DNA from 3 places in the Allobosea sp. RAC05 genome. Region 1 is predicted to be linked to each of the others. Evidence: riboswitches for the same ligand, from Rfam matches in the RefSeq annotation. Region 1 holds a riboswitch; each other region holds the start of a gene.

Region 1 (2,235 bases):
TCTCGTCGGGGTGCGGGCCGGCGACCCGAGCGTGGTGGTGATCGGCGAGCTCAAGCTGACCTTCAATCTCGAGCTGATCCTGCAAGGCGTCGACCGCATGAGCATCGGCGACGAGGTCTGGCTGGCGGCGCGGCTGTCGGCCCGGGGCAAGGGCCGCGAGAGCGATCCGCGCTACCGCAATCTCTGTCGCCGGCTCGGTCTCGGGCTGCTGGGGGTCGCCGCATCCGGCCAGGTCGACGTGCTCGTGTCCCCGGTTGCACCGACGCCGCGCAAGGACCCGAAACGGCGGTCCCGTCTCGTGGATGAACACCGGCGTCGCCAGGGCGATCCCGTCGTTGGCGGCGGCACGCGCCGACCGGTGATGACCGCCTATCGCCAGCAGGCGCTGGCCTGCGCGGCGGCAATGGTGGAGGGGCCGCAACGGCCGCGCGACCTCAAGCCGACCTGCCCGGACGCGCAGAAGATTCTGCACCGCAACGTCTATGGCTGGTTCGAGACAACGGGTCGCGGCGTCTATGCGTTGACCGCGGCGGGGCGGGATGCGCTCGCGACATGGCGACCGGCGCTGCAATCCGGGGCCGCTTCCGCAGCCGAATGACGGATCGGCTCGCCGGTTTCGTGGCGGCCGGCGAAGGTCCCGTGACGCTTCCTTGACAGCGGGGCGGGCGCGCCATCATGGTGGCCGCTGTTCCAAGGGGTGCCTCGCGAGGAGGCTGAGATTCCGCCGGTCGGGCTTTTGTCCGACAGCGCGGTGACCCTCCGAACCTGATCCGGGTCATGCCGGCGTAGGGATGCGGGACATCGGGCGGCGCCACGACGCCCCTTTTCCAGGCTCACGCCGTCATTTTCGGATCGTCAGGCTTAAGGCCCGGCATGTTGCCGGGCGACGGGCCTTGCGGGAAGGCGCGAGCGGACGTGACGCAGAGCGAGATCATCGAGGCCCTGCTGGCCTTCATCGAGCAGGACGACGCGTCCGAGGCGGCGTTCGAGCGCATGGCGCTGGCCGTCTTCGCTTATCAGTTCGCCCACAACGCACCCTATCGGTGCTTCGCGATCCAGCGCGGGCGCACCACGCTCACCGTCCGCAGCTGGCGCGACATTCCGGCCGTGCCGATCAGCGCCTTCAAGACCCTGACTCTGAGTTGCACGCCGCCCGAGGCGGCCGTGCGCATCTTCATGACCAGCGGCACGACGCAGGGCGGGGTGCGGGGCAAGAGCCACCACCCGACAATGGCCGTCTGGGACCGCTCGATGCTGGTGAATTTCCGCCGCCGCTTCATGGCCGGGCGGGAGCGCATGGCCATGGGCATCCTCTTCCCCGACGAGCAGGCGATGCCGAACTCCTCGCTGGCGCGTTACCTGGCTCTGGCGAAGCAGGAATGTGGGACGCCTGACAGCGAAGGCTTCATCGGTGCAGACGGGCTCGACCTGCCGCGGCTTATCGCGGCGCTGGAGCGGGCGCAGGCCTCGGGCGAGCCCTATGCGCTGCTCGGCGCGAGCTTCAGCTTCGTGCATCTGCTCGACGCGCTGGCGGCGCAGGGACGGCGCTTCGCGCTGCCTGCCGGTAGCCGCATCCTCGACACCGGCGGCTTCAAGGGCCAGTCGCGCGAGATGACGCCGGATGCCTTCTACGACGCGCTGTCGGCGGCGCTCGGCGTGCCGCGCGAGGCTTGCATCAACATGTACGGCATGACCGAACTCAGCACGCAGTTCTATGATGACGGCAATGCGACCTGCCCGCCGGTGAAGTCCGGCCCGCACTGGATCCGCAGCCGCGTGGTCGATCCGGTCAGCGGGCGCGACCTGCCGGAGGGAACGACCGGCGTGCTGGTCCATCACGACCTCGCCCATTTCAACTGTGCCTCCGCGATCCTGACCGAGGATGCCGGCGTGATGGTCGAGGGCGGCTTCCGGTTGCTCGGCCGCGTCGACGGTGCCGATTCCAAGGGCTGTTCGGTGGCGGTCGAGGAATTCCTGCGGGCGGCGCGGGGCTGAGGCGGTGATCGAGACCGCGGGGCATCTGCCGGGGCTGCCGGCCGGCGAGGTCGCCTGGCGGACGCTGGACTTCAGCGCCTGGGGCGAGCGCGTGCAGGTGCGGGTTCCGGAGCTGACCACGGCGCAGGCCGGCGCGCTCGCCAGCCATGTGCGCGAGCAGGCGCGGACCTATCTCAGGACGCTGCCGGTCGCGCAGATCGTCGCGACGCTGGACGCCGCCATCGCCCGGCTGCTCGACCG
Region 2 (2,235 bases), 830 kb from region 1:
TGCGGGCGCAGATGCGCAGCGTCGATATCGACACGGTGACCTTCGCGACCGGGTCCTGGGACGTGGCGCCCGGCCAGGCGCAGCGGCTGTCGGTCATCGCCGACTCGATCCGCCGCGCGCTTCAGGCCTCTCCCAACGAGGTCTTCCTCGTCGAGGGGCACACCGACGCCGTCGGCTCGGACATCGACAATCTCTCGCTGTCGGACCGGCGCGCCCAGTCGGTCGCCGAGATCCTGACGAAGGATTTCGGCGTCCCGCCGGAGAACCTGACGACGCAGGGCTATGGCGAACAGTATCTCAAGGTCGCCACGCCGGAGGCCGAGCGCCTGAACCGCCGCGTCACGCTGCGGCGGATCACGCCGCTTCTGGCAGGGCAGGGCGGCTGACCGGGCCAGCCCTCACGCGCGATACGGAGGTCCGCCGCGAGGCGGCCTTCCTGAAGGGCACACCCCGCTTTCACGGCATCGCGTTCACGAAGGCTCAACGTCCCGCGCCTATCACCGGAGCAAGGGAGGATCCCCCATGAGTGACTCCATGGCCATCGCGCAGACCTTTGCCGCGACGCAGGCGACCGCCACGCAGCAGGCGCTGCAGACCATCATGCTGAGCCAGCAGGCTCAGGCTGATCAGAGCGTCGTCGCCCTGCTCCAGCAGAGCGCCGAGCAGATGCAGGCGGTTCTTCCCGCAGGACAGGGCCAGTCCGTCGACATCACCGCCTGAGCCGGTTGCGCATCGCCGCCCACCCGCCTAACCTCGATCCCGTTCCGAGGGGTGCCCGCAAGGGCTGAGACGGCTTCTCAAGCCGAACCCATCGAACCTGATCCGGGTCATACCGGCGGAGGGACTGGAACGCGGCGCATGCCCGCATTGCGACCGCATCACAGCGCTTGAACCGCTTTCGACGCCGGATCTCCTGACCTCAAAGGCGGAGATCCAAAATGCCTTCCCAGCCAACCAAAACCTTCGGCGCTCCGACCGGCGTCACCACCGGGCCGATCACCGGCTCGCGCAAGATCTATGTGCCGGCGCCACAGGATGATGCGATCCGCGTGCCCTTTCGCGAGGTGCAACTGAGCACCGATGCCGAGCCTCCGGTGCGCCTCTACGATCCCTCCGGCCCCTACACCGAGACCGACGTCGCCATCGATCTCAATGCGGGCCTGCCGCAGATCAGGCGCGCCTGGCTCGACCGGCGCGGCTTCGAGGCCATTGCGGGACGCGCCGTCACACCCGCCGACAACGGCCATGCCGCTCCCGCCCAGAGCGTGCCGTCCTGCCCGGCGCAGCGCCCGGTCCTGAGGGCGAAGCCCGGCCGGATGGCGACGCAATACGAGTTCGCGAAGGCCGGCATCGTCACCCCCGAGATGATCTATGTCGCCCACCGCGAAAATCTCGGCCGCGCCGCGATGCTGGAGGGCGCCTGCGAGCGCCATGCCGATGGCGAGAGCTTCGGCGCGAGCCTCCCCGACTTCGTCACGCCCGAATTCGTGCGTGAGGAGATCGCGCGCGGGCGGGCGATCATCCCCGCCAACATCAACCATCCCGAGCTGGAGCCGATGGCGATCGGCCGCAACTTCCTGGTCAAGATCAACGCCAATATCGGCAATTCGGCTGTGACCTCGGGCGCGGCCGAGGAGGTCGAGAAGCTGGTCTGGGCGATCAGGTGGGGCGCCGACACAGTGATGGACCTGTCGACCGGCCGCAACATCCACGCCATCCGCTCCTGGATCCTGCGCAATGCGCCGGTCCCGATCGGCACGGTGCCGATCTACCAGGCGCTGGAGAAGGTCGGCGGCGACCCGGTCAAGCTCGATTGGGAGGTCTTCAAGGACACGCTGATCGAGCAGGCCGAGCAGGGCGTCGACTACTTCACCATCCATGCCGGCGTGCGGCTGGCTTACGTGCCGCTGACGGCCAGCCGCGTCACGGGCATCGTCTCGCGCGGCGGCTCGATCATGGCGCGCTGGTGCCTGGCGCATCATCGCGAGAGCTTCCTCTACGAGCGTTTCGACGAGATCTGCGAGATCATGCGCGCCTATGACGTCTCGTTCTCGCTCGGCGACGGCTTACGTCCGGGCTCGATCGCCGACGCCAATGACCGCGCCCAGTTCGCCGAGTTGGAGACCCTTGGGGAACTCACCACCATCGCGTGGGAAAAAGGCTGCCAGGTGATGATCGAGGGCCCCGGTCATGTGCCGATGCACAAGATCAAGGAGAACATGGAGAAGCAGCTGC
Region 3 (2,235 bases), 2.4 Mb from region 1:
CGGCACCCGGCCCTGCAATGGGTCGGTCGCGCCGGCATCACCCAGCTCGCGCTCGCTGCGGTGGATGTCGCGCTCTGGGATCTCAAGGCGAAGAAGGCCGGCGTGCCGCTCTGGCACCTGCTCGGTGGCGCCAGCAAGCCGAGGCTCGAGGCCTACAACACCGATATCGGCTGGCTCTCGATCCCGAAGGACCAACTGATCGAGGGCTGCCGGAGGGCCGTCGAGCAGGACGGCTTTCACCGCATCAAGGTCAAGGTCGGCCATGCCGATCCCGGCATCGACATCGGCCGGCTCGAGGCGGTGCGGCGGGCGGTCGGCCCGCATGTTTCGCTCGCCATCGACGGCAACGGCAAATGGGATCTGCCGACCTGCAAGCGCTTCTGCGCCCGGGCCGAGCCGCTCGACATCTTCTGGTTCGAGGAGCCGCTCTGGTATGACGATGTCGGCTCGCATGCCGCGCTCGCCCGCGACACGTCGATCCCCGTCGCACTCGGCGAGCAGCTCTATTCGCTGGACGCCTTCCGCGCCTTCATCGCGGCGGATGCGATCCACTATGTCCAGCCCGATGTGACCCGGCTCGGCGGCATCACCGAATACATCCAGGTCGCCGATCTCGCTCTGGCGAGCCGCCTGCCGGTTGCGCCCCATGCCGGCGAGATGAGCCAGGTCCATGTCCATCTCGCCTATTGGCACCAGGCGACGCCGGTCCTCGAATACATCCCCTGGATCAAGGACGCCTTCGAGGAGCCGGCCAACGTCGTCGATGGCTGCTTCCTGAAACCCCAGCGGCCGGGCGCCGGCACGACACCGACGAACGACGCCTTCGCTCGCTTCGCCAAGCCGCTGGGCTGATGCTGCCGCTCGGCTGACGCGCGCAGGGCGGCTCGGCTGCGCCGGCATGGCGCCGGGCTTGCCGCTGGGCAACGTCGGACCTAAATTGAGGTCGATCCGTTGGGGTGCCGCAAGGCTGAGAGGCGCAAGTCGCCAACCCATCGAACCTGATCCGGATAATGCCGGCGAAGGGAACGGTCGTCGCAGCGTCGCTTCACCCGTCCTGCCACGGCCGCAGCCTTCACGGCCGCGAGGGTAGGGCATGCCGCACGCATCCATTCCGTCTCGATCCCCGGCGCCGCTGCGCGTCGGCATCGTCGGCGCCGGCGTCGTCGGCCTCGCCTGCGCGGTCGAACTGCTCGGGCGCGGCGCCGAGGTCGAGATTTTCGAGCGCGGCGAAACGGCCGGGGCCAAGGCCTGCTCCTGGTGGGCCGGCGGCATGCTGGCGCCCTGGTGCGAGGGCGAGAGCGCCGAGGAACCGGTGGTCCGGCTCGGCCAGGAGGCCGCCTCCTGGTGGGAGCGCCATGTCGAAGGCGTGGTCCGCAAGGGCACGCTCGTGGTCGCTCCCAGCCGTGATCGCGCCGAACTGCGCCGCTTCGCCAGCCGCACCTCCCATCTGGTCGAGATCGAGGCCGAGGCCATCGCCGCGCTCGAGCCCGATCTCGCCGGGCGCTTCGGCAAGGCGCTGTTCTTCGAGAGCGAGGGCCATCTCGATCCGCGCCTCGCGCTGGCAGGACTAGCGGCGAAGGTGATCGCGCTTGGCGGGCGCATCCATTACGGCCGCGAGGTCGCGCCCGAGGACGTCGCGGCTGACGCGGTGCTGGATTGTCGCGGGCTCGCCGCCCGCGGGGCGCTGCCCGATCTGCGCGGCGTCAAGGGCGAGATGCTGCTGCTGCGCACCCGCGACGTCACCCTGTCGCGTCCCGTTCGGCTGCTGCATCCGCGCATCCCGCTCTATGTCGTGCCGCGGGCGGACGGCATCTTCATGGTTGGCGCGACGATGATCGAGGGCGGCGACCGCGGCGCCGTCACCGCGCGTTCGATGCTGGAACTGCTCGGCGGCGCCTATGCGCTGCATCCGGCCTTCGGCGAGGCGCAGATCGTCGAGATCGGCGTCGATGCGCGCCCAGCTTTCCCCGACAACCTGCCGCGCTTGACGCGCCGCGGCCGGGTGATCCATGTCAATGGCTTCTATCGGCACGGTTTTCTGCTGAGCCCCGCGATGGCGCGGCTGGCGTCGGACGCCCTGCTCGATCCCGCCAGCATCCCGGAGAGGCTTCATGACGTTGCTGCTTAACGGCGAGCCGCGCGAGGTCGCCGCCACCACGCTCGAGCAGGCGCTGGCCGAGCTCGGCTATGCCGGCAAGATCGTGGCCACCGCGGTGAACGGCGACTTCGTTCCGG

The links. A riboswitch is a leader RNA that binds a small molecule or an ion and turns the genes downstream of it on or off. The one in region 1 is predicted to bind thiamine pyrophosphate.
Region 2: it holds a riboswitch for thiamine pyrophosphate, as region 1 does, so the genes downstream of both, thiC (phosphomethylpyrimidine synthase ThiC) here and BSY19_RS26155 (LuxE/PaaK family acyltransferase) in region 1, are expected to answer to the same signal.
Region 3: it holds a riboswitch for thiamine pyrophosphate, as region 1 does, so the genes downstream of both, thiO (glycine oxidase ThiO) here and BSY19_RS26155 (LuxE/PaaK family acyltransferase) in region 1, are expected to answer to the same signal.

What each region holds. Positions count from the first base shown of each region.
Region 1 covers NZ_CP016464.1:4,786,636-4,788,870, reverse strand. The annotation lists gene BSY19_RS26160 (DUF2161 domain-containing phosphodiesterase) at 1-598, shown strand, start outside; TPP riboswitch at 684-809, shown strand; gene BSY19_RS26155 (LuxE/PaaK family acyltransferase) at 916-1,995, shown strand; gene BSY19_RS26150 (acyl-CoA reductase) at 2,000-2,235, shown strand, end outside.
Region 2 covers NZ_CP016464.1:700,913-703,147, forward strand. The annotation lists gene BSY19_RS28550 (OmpA family protein) at 1-386, shown strand, start outside; gene BSY19_RS06835 (hypothetical protein) at 523-720, shown strand; TPP riboswitch at 758-862, shown strand; gene thiC (phosphomethylpyrimidine synthase ThiC) at 939-2,235, shown strand, end outside.
Region 3 covers NZ_CP016464.1:2,240,694-2,242,928, forward strand. The annotation lists gene BSY19_RS14075 (mandelate racemase/muconate lactonizing enzyme family protein) at 1-852, shown strand, start outside; TPP riboswitch at 943-1,042, shown strand; gene thiO (glycine oxidase ThiO) at 1,133-2,128, shown strand; gene thiS (sulfur carrier protein ThiS) at 2,112-2,235, shown strand, end outside.